2 regions of the Streptococcus downei MFe28 genome follow, and region 2 is predicted to be linked to the other one. Evidence: predicted binding sites of a transcription regulator. Region 2 holds the regulator's gene; the other holds the start of a gene.

Region 1 (4,217 bases), 780 kb from region 2:
CAAGACCGTTTGGAAAAAACATATTTGAAGAGAAGCCCTCGAAAGAGAATCTCCTCAAAAATTGGTCCCATAAGATTGACCGAAACCGGATAGGCTACTGACTGAGCCCCATTGATAGCAGATTTTTGCGCTTCCTGATTCTGAGTCGATAAGTCGCTCCTTTAATGTAGGACCCAAGTGAGACAGCCACAAAATCACTGAGCCAAATCAAAGAGCAAGCCCCAACTAAAATAAGCATAAATTTTTGGCTAAAAAGATCTCTCCCAGATTCATTCAAACGGAAGCCTCGCCTAAATAGATAAGTAAGGAGAAGGACTAAGACAAGAAGATCTGACAAGAGGCCTTTCTGTTCACTTGTCAGGCCATCAAGAACTGCTAAGGCATTCAGACAAGCAGGCATAAAGAAATTTCCAATATAAAAGACCACAACTGCCAGAAAGGCTTCTAGCGGACGACCGCCGTCCTTCCAAGGCAAGAAATATTTTTTCATCTTAAACTCCCAGCTCTCTCCAATTCAATCACAATTAACCTCATTTTACGATAGCAAGGGAAAAAGAGCAATCCCCTCCATGCCTCAAATCAAAGGATCGAAATTTATTTGCTAAACAAGCTTCTCAGTTTAACTAATTTCACGCCTTCTTTACAAGCCATCGAAACAGACTACCCCACTTACAGGCAGTCGCCGACCTTGGACGATTAGATAATCGCGGAAACCTAGTTTTCGCTCTGGCTCAAACTGCATGATAGTCCTAAATTCATCTTTGGCATTCTGGCCCGCTCCATTGAGAGCTATAAAAAAAAGACCCACCCAAGGTGGATCTCTTCATTAAACTTTATTAAGCTTTGTTTTCTGAACCGAATACATCGATACGTTCTTCAACAGCTTCTGTGATAGCTTCAAAACCAGGTTTCAAGAATTTACGTGGGTCGAAGAGCTTCTTCTTCATGTATTCAGCTTCGTTGGCATCAAATTCATGAACGAATTCACGAGTTGCCTTACAGAAGGCCAATTGACATTCCGTATTGACGTTTACCTTAGCAACACCAAGTTTGATAGCTGCTTGAATTTGATCGTCAGGAATACCTGAACCACCATGCAAGACGATTGGGAAGTTAGGCACAGCCGCAACTAATTTTTCAAGGTGATCAAGATGAAGGCCCTTCCAGTTTTCTGGATAAGGACCGTGAATGTTACCGATACCTGCTGCCAAGAAGTCTACACCGGTAGCAACCATTGCTTTAGCATCGTCAATTGGTGCCAATTCACCATCACCAATGATTCCGTCTTCTTCACCACCGATAGTACCAACTTCAGCTTCGACAGATACGCCTTTAGCATGAGCCTTTTCAACAACAACCTTAGCTTTTTCAAGGTTTTCATCAATTGGCAAATGTGAACCATCAAACATAACAGAAGTGTAGCCAACTTCGATACATTCCAAAGCGTCTTCGTAGTGACCGTGGTCCAAGTGAATAGCAACTGGTACAGTGATACCCATTGATTCTACAAGGTTTTCAATCAAGTTCTTACATACCTTGTAACCACCCATGTATTTAGCAGCACCCATAGAAGTTTGGATAAGCACTGGGGCTTTCTTAGATTCTGCGGCACGCAAAATAGCTTGAGTCCATTCAAGGTTGTTTGTGTTAAATCCACCAACTGCATAACCATTGTCACGAGCTGCTTGGACAAATTTTTCTGCTGAAACGATTGCCATTATAAAGGCCTCCTATTTATTTTTCGGGTTGAACCCGTTTACAATGTTAATTCTAGCACAAATCCTTACAAAAAACTAGCCTTAATCAGACTTGGAAGCGTTTTTCCGAAACTGGCAAATTTCTTTGCCGAGACGCTAGCTTCCCCAAATTTACAAAAAAAGAACCGACCTCAGTCGATTCTTAGCATGCGGAAAGAGGGACTTGAACCCTCACAGCCTTAAGCGGCCACAGGATCCTTAGTCCTGCGCGTCTGCCAATTCCGCCATTTCCGCAATAACAAGATAAATTATATCAACTAACTAAGGCAGTGTCAAGAGTTTTTTTGTTTCATTGGAAGGCCCTGAAGTAAAATCTACAAAAAAGTAACTACAACACTTATCTCATCAATACTTCCTACTTAAATTCCTCTCCTTTTATAATTATGTATGACAATTTTTATTAAAATATTAATATGAAAATAAATTAAAATATCAGAAGAATTATTGACTGATTTCTATAAGATAAATAATTACAACAATTATAAAAATTTTCTTGATTTTTCCTTTTAAAAGGCTTAAACTATAAACGTATTTGTTTTGTTAACTACTTTTATAACACAACGAATGTAAAAATTATACTTATTTAAAGGAGTTTCAGTATAAATACTTTAGCTTTTGAGGAGTTTGAGTCTTTGGATGCCGATTACCTTGCACAAGTTCAAGGTGAAGGTTGGATTGGTGCCATCGCTGGAGGTGTCACTGGAGCTCTTGCTGGTGCTAAAGCTGGTGGAGCTGCTGGCGCTGTACTTGGTGCTGGAGTTGGTTATAATACACCATTATAAAAAGATTGACTGACTATATGATGTATACTATTTATGCATTAATACTATTAAGTTTCGCAATATTAGTCTTAATTTCCAAACGCAGCCGCAGCGGTATTGTCAAGGTTATCTGTTTTGGAGTTTTTTTACTGGAATGTATTTTAATAATAGCTAATATGTTTTTGTCATTTTGGAATTGATCAATTATACCAATGGTTGGAACAAAAACATGTTTGTCATTCGGGTAGTTTATTCGTTTGATTCTTTGCTACACTGAAAAAATGTCCCATGCGGCTATAATGATGGCTCTATTGCTGTTTATTATAGTCATATGGGACTTTTTTGATACATATAAAAAACCCATAATATCCGAGATGGAGCTAAGCCACTCTAGATATTATAGAGCCTAGTAAAATCAGATTTTCTGTTTAAATCTTCTTTTTTTATTCTTAATGACTGTTTTCAACTGCGGCAGTGACAAAGGCTGTATAAAGTTCTTCGGCACGATTAGGACGACTTTGCAATTCTGGGTGGTATTGAGCTGCCACGAAGAACTTCTTATCTGGTAATTCCACCACTTCCATCAGACGATTATCTGGTGATACCCCTGAAAAGACAAAGCCAGCAGCTTCAAAGGCTTCCCGATATTTGGTGTTAAATTCGTAGCGATGACGGTGGCGACGCTGAATAACCTCTTGGTTGTTATAAGCGGCTGCTACCTTAGAACCTGGTTTCAGCTTACATGGGTAGAGGCCTAGACGCAGAGTCCCCCCCATATCTTCAACATCCACCTGGTCACGCATCAGATCAATAACAGGATAAGGAGTATCAGAATCTAATTCCGATGAATTAGCCCCTTCCATATTAAGAACATGACGGGCAAATTCAACACAGGTCAACTGCATACCCAGACAGATGCCCAGCATTGGGACATCGTTTTCCCGAGCGTAGCGAAGGGTTTGAATTTTCCCTTCCGTTCCACGGTGACCAAAACCACCAGGGACAATGATACCATCAACATCTCCAAGCAGGTCTGCCACGTTTTCAGCTGTCACATCATTGGCATTGACCCACTTGAGATCAATAGCCGAATCATTGACATAACCAGAATGCTTAAGGGCTTCCACAACAGAAAGGTAGGCATCCGGTAGTTCAACATATTTCCCAACCAGGGCAATTCGAGTAGATTTCTTGAGGTTGAGGACCTTGTTAACCATGGCTGACCACTCGGTCATGTCCGCCTTAGGCACATCCAATTTCAGGTGGTCACAGACAATTTGGTCCATGCCTTGAGCCTGCATATTGAGCGGTACTTGATAGATGTGGTCAACATCCAGTGATTCAATAACAGCTTCTGGTGCCACATCACAGAATTGAGCCAGTTTATTTTTGACTCCTTGGGTAGCTGGTTGTTCGGTCCGAATGACCAACATATTAGGCTGAATACCCAGCCCCCGCAATTCCTTAACAGAGTGCTGAGTTGGCTTGGTTTTCATTTCGCCGGCTGCCTTCAGATAAGGAAGGAGGGTCGTGTGGATATACATGACATTGTCAGAACCCACATCAGCCTTCATTTGTCGCAGGGCTTCTAAGAAAGGCAGGCTTTCAATATCACCAACGGTCCCACCGACTTCTGTAATGATAACATCGGAATCTGTCGTTGTCGCCGCCCGTTTGATTTTTTCCTTGAGGGCATCAG
Region 2 (4,217 bases):
GAACTAGGCAACATCACGTCTTGACCTTGGCCAATAATATTTTAGAAGAAGTGTCTAGTCTAGCTGATTTCCGTAGTTATTCGCTGGAAGAACTTCAGGCTATCCCAGGAATTGGTCAGGTTAAATCTATTGAAATCAAGGCAGCCTTAGAATTTGCCAAAAGGGTCAATCAGACCCTGCCAGAGAAATCGGACCGCATCATTTCTAGTGACCGCCTGGCCAAGAAAATGATGGCAGAACTAAGAGATAAGCGCCAGGAGCATCTGATTGCGCTCTATCTGGATACCCAGAACCGTCTCATCAAGCAACAGACAATCTTCATTGGTAGTGTCCAACGCTCGATTGCAGAACCGAGGGAAATCCTGCACTATGCCTGTCGTTTTATGGCAACCTCGGTTATTGTTGTCCACAATCATCCTTCGGGTCAACCAGACCCTAGCCGCTATGACATTGCCTTTACAGAAAAAATCAAGCGCTGTTGTGATGATTTGGGACTGGCTTTCTTGGATCATATCATCGTTGGTTCTGATAATTATTACAGTTTCCGAGAAGAGACCGATATTATCATTGAGCTTCCAATCTAAACTAAAAAACTAGACAGTTGGGTTCTGTCTAGCAGTGGTTACTTTTAGTAAAATTCCTCTTGGAAAGCTAGGTCTTGGGAGGGCTAGTCTTCTATAATTCATTGACAAAATAGTTGAAGAGTTCTTGGTCAGCCTGGCGGCTGCCAATCAGGTGCTCAGGATGCCATTGGACCCCAAAAAATGGATATCAGGGTGGTTGGAAGCAACCGCCTCAATAGTAGAGTCATTGGGGTCCTCAGCAATGACATCCAAAAAGGGCGATAGGTCCTTGATACTTTGGTGGTGGAAGGAGTTGATGGTGGTTTCAGAGCCATAAATCTCAGCCAACTTGGTGTTGTCCTTAAGCTTCATCTCGTGGTAGAGATAATCCGTAGGGGCATCTTGCCAATGGTTCTCAATAGCCTGATTGAGGTTGCCACCTAGAGCAACGTTCATCAATTGAGTTCCTCGGCAGACGGAAAAAATCGGCTTTTCTTCTCGAATAGCTTCATCAATGATGGAAAATTCAAAGACATCCCTTTGGTGGAGAAAATCATCATCAAGAGCCTGATTCTTTTCGTGATAGAATTGAGGGTCAACATTTTGACCGCCAATTAATAGGATTTTATCAACCATTTGCACGTAAGACTTAGCATCTTCGATTGAACCAATGGGAAGAAGCAGAGGAATGCCCCCTGCATTTTGAACAGCCTTGACAAAGCCCTTGGGTGCATAGCTGGTGATGATATTGTCACTATTGGGTCTTTCATTTGTTGTAATTCCAATAATAGGCTTTTTGGTCATTGAGGGAACCTCCTGAGGGCTTGAATTAATAGTCAATAAAAATCAAAAGTATCGAGGCTAGGAGCAGGGGTAGTAGGACAGTCCGGTAGCCGATAACTTAAAAATAAAATGGCATGAGGTGACGAAGGTTTTGATATCTGTCAAATTCCTCCAGTCTTACTCCCAAACGGCAATCTCTTTTGAAGAGTACTACTTATTGAGAAATCACCTGAAGTCTGTTCAGGTGATTGTTTGGTCTGTGCAGATAAGAAAAGGTCTTACTGGTCTTGATTCATAAAGTAGAGAAGGGTTTGCAGTTCGCTAGTCAGGTCGACATATTGAACGAAGACACCCTTGGGCAGGCTGAGATTGACGGGTGAAAAGCTCAAAATTCCCTTGATACCAGCCTCAACCAGAAGATTAGCAACTTCTTGAGCTTTGACACTAGGAACCGTTAAAATAGCTGTCTGACAATCACTCCCCTTGAGCCTTTCCTTAATGCTGGAAATGCCATAGATGGGAATGTTATCTTCCGTTTTTGTGTTGACCAAATCATTGTCATCTGTATCAAAGGCCATGACTATCTTCATCTTATTGCGCTCGTGGAAGCGATAGTGGAGCAAGGCCCTTCCCATGTTACCGCAACCAACAAGGACAACGCTGGTAATGGAGTGGTCGTTGAGAATGTCAGCAAAGAAGTTCATCAACTTTTTGACATCGTAGCCAAAGCCCCGTCGTCCAAGTTCACCAAAATAGGAAAAGTCCCGACGGACGGTTGCCGAGTCAATGCCAATAGCCTCAGCAATCTGCTTGGAGCTCGCCTTGGTAATTTCTTCGGCATTGAAACGTTTAAAGGTCCTATAGTATAGCGATAGTCGCTTGGCTGTCGCTTTAGGAATAGATTTATCAATAGTCACTTTAACTATCTCCAATCTTATGAAGTACGTCTAAGTTAATTGTAGAACAAGTTTGTGAAAACTGCAACAAATTTGCGATAAAAAAATCCTATAAGGGAATAGGATTTCGGTATCATGATAGAGGCTTAGTTCTCTATCTTGGTAAAGATATCTCGCTCAACCAGGCTATCCATCAGGAAATAGAATTTATCTTGAATGATTGAGAGCTTGTCGGACTTAAAGATATTGACCAGGCGTAGGCCGGATTGGTCGGTCACACTAAGCTTGAAGGCAGATAGGTCCTTCTTGATCGTAATTTTAAGAGGGAAGCCCTGGCCAGAATTTGGCACCTCTTCTAGAAGACGATTAAGCTCGTAGTGGCCCAGTTTATTGGACTCAAAAGTGGTATCAATCAGCGTATATCTTTTAATCTTGGGACTAATTGTGTAGGTGTATTTACAGTCGTCTAAGTGAATAGATTTTTCAAATGCCATAGTATTATCCTATAATTTCTTTCAATTTTTTTGCCAGTGCCAATAATTCCTCAGAGCTATTGAGCTCTGAGAGGCTGATGCGGATAGACTCCGTCAAACGTGGAGAGGACTCTCCATAGTAGGCTTGTAAGACGTGGCTGGGATCAACTGTTCCTGCCGTGCAGGCAGAACCAGTTGAAACAGCAAAGCCTGCTAAATCCAGCTGGGTTAGAAGCAGGCCGTTATTTTGGCCTAGGAAACCAATATTGATGACGTGGGGAAGCTGCTTATTTCCACCATTGAGATAGTAGTCCAAGCCTAGCTTGCTTAACTCTTCTAGGAAGACCTCTCGTAAGTGTTCCACCTTCTGATAGTTTTCCTCTTGCTTTTGGTCAGCTTCCCTGAGAGCTTGAGCCAGACCGGTAATTCCAAGCATATTTTCGGTGCTGGCTCGTCTTTTATCCTCTTGCTCACCACCGTGTAAAAGACTATCCATGTGGTGAGGTTTAGCGTAAAGGAAACCGACACCTTTGGGTCCATGAAACTTATGGGCAGAAGCAGAGAGAAAATCGACCCCTAATTCCTCAGGATGAACAGGGACTTTCCCCATAGCTTGAACAGCATCAACATGTAAGACAGCCTGGTGCTCAGCTAGAACTTGGGCAAAGTCAGAAACGGGCAGAAGGTCACCAGTTTCATTATTAGCCAACATGGTTGAGACCAGGATAGTATCTTCCCTTAGGGACTCTTTGAGGGCTTGGGCGGTGAACTGATGATTGTCGTCAGGTTGAAGATAGGTTACCTGAAAACCAAACCGCTTTTCCAAGTAAGCCATGACATGGAGAACCGAATGGTGCTCGATAGCCGTAGTAATCAGGTGCTTGCCCTTGGCTTGGTTGGCCAGGGCATAGCCCTGAATGGCCATGTTGTTGCTTTCGGTTGCTCCCGATGTGAAAATGATATTTCTTGCTTGGGTCTTTAAGATTTTGGCGATAGTAAGACGGTTATCCCGCAAGAGATGGCTTGCCTTGCGTCCATAGGCATGGATGCTGGAAGGATTGCCAAAATTGTCGGACATAACCGTCGTCATAGATTCGATAACACCTGGAGTCAAAGGAGTTGTCGCAGCATTATCAAGATAAATCATCTTATTCCTCGTTTTGAGACGTGTAGGTAAAGAGTGGACTAAGTGGTTTGTGGTTGTGGATACGGGTAATAGCGTTGCCGATTAGCTCGCTAGCGGTGATGTAGCTGACATTGCTGCTGACCTTTTCCTTAGTGGCAACAGAGTCTGTCACCAGAATTTCCTTGATAGGCGCTGCTTCAAGAATCTCAGTCGCTCCGCCAGCAAAGAGACCGTGGCTGGCTACTGCATAAATTTCTGAGGCACCATTGCGTTCAACAATTTTAGCCGCTTCAGCAAAGGTCTTACCGGTGTTAAGAATATCGTCAATCAAGATGGCTTTTTTACCAGCAACTTCACCGATAATATAACCTTCTTC

The links. Region 2 encodes Rex, which represses fermentation and respiration genes when NADH is low (regulators of the CRP and FNR family bind a similar motif). Its sites were predicted from a motif close to TTGTGAANTANTTCACAA; they were not measured.
Region 1: DYE66_RS02890 (class II fructose-bisphosphate aldolase) is a predicted target of Rex. The motif match lies at 1,762-1,779, and genes of this name have one in related genera.

The regions. Positions count from the first base shown of each region.
Region 1 covers NZ_UHFA01000002.1:587,629-591,845, reverse strand. The annotation lists gene DYE66_RS10960 (CPBP family intramembrane glutamic endopeptidase) at 1-71, opposite strand, end outside; gene DYE66_RS10955 (hypothetical protein) at 95-490, opposite strand; gene DYE66_RS02890 (class II fructose-bisphosphate aldolase) at 837-1,718, opposite strand; tRNA gene DYE66_RS02885 (tRNA-Leu) at 1,906-1,991, opposite strand; gene DYE66_RS02880 (hypothetical protein) at 2,390-2,539, shown strand; gene DYE66_RS02875 (CTP synthase) at 2,968-4,217, opposite strand, start outside.
Region 2 covers NZ_UHFA01000002.1:1,367,887-1,372,103, forward strand. The annotation lists gene radC (RadC family protein) at 1-584, shown strand, start outside; partial or broken gene DYE66_RS06530 (gamma-glutamyl-gamma-aminobutyrate hydrolase family protein) at 676-1,367, opposite strand; gene DYE66_RS06535 (redox-sensing transcriptional repressor Rex) at 1,625-2,263, opposite strand; gene DYE66_RS06540 (DUF1831 domain-containing protein) at 2,389-2,736, opposite strand; gene DYE66_RS06545 (cysteine desulfurase family protein) at 2,741-3,862, opposite strand; gene DYE66_RS06550 (ribose-phosphate diphosphokinase) at 3,864-4,217, opposite strand, start outside.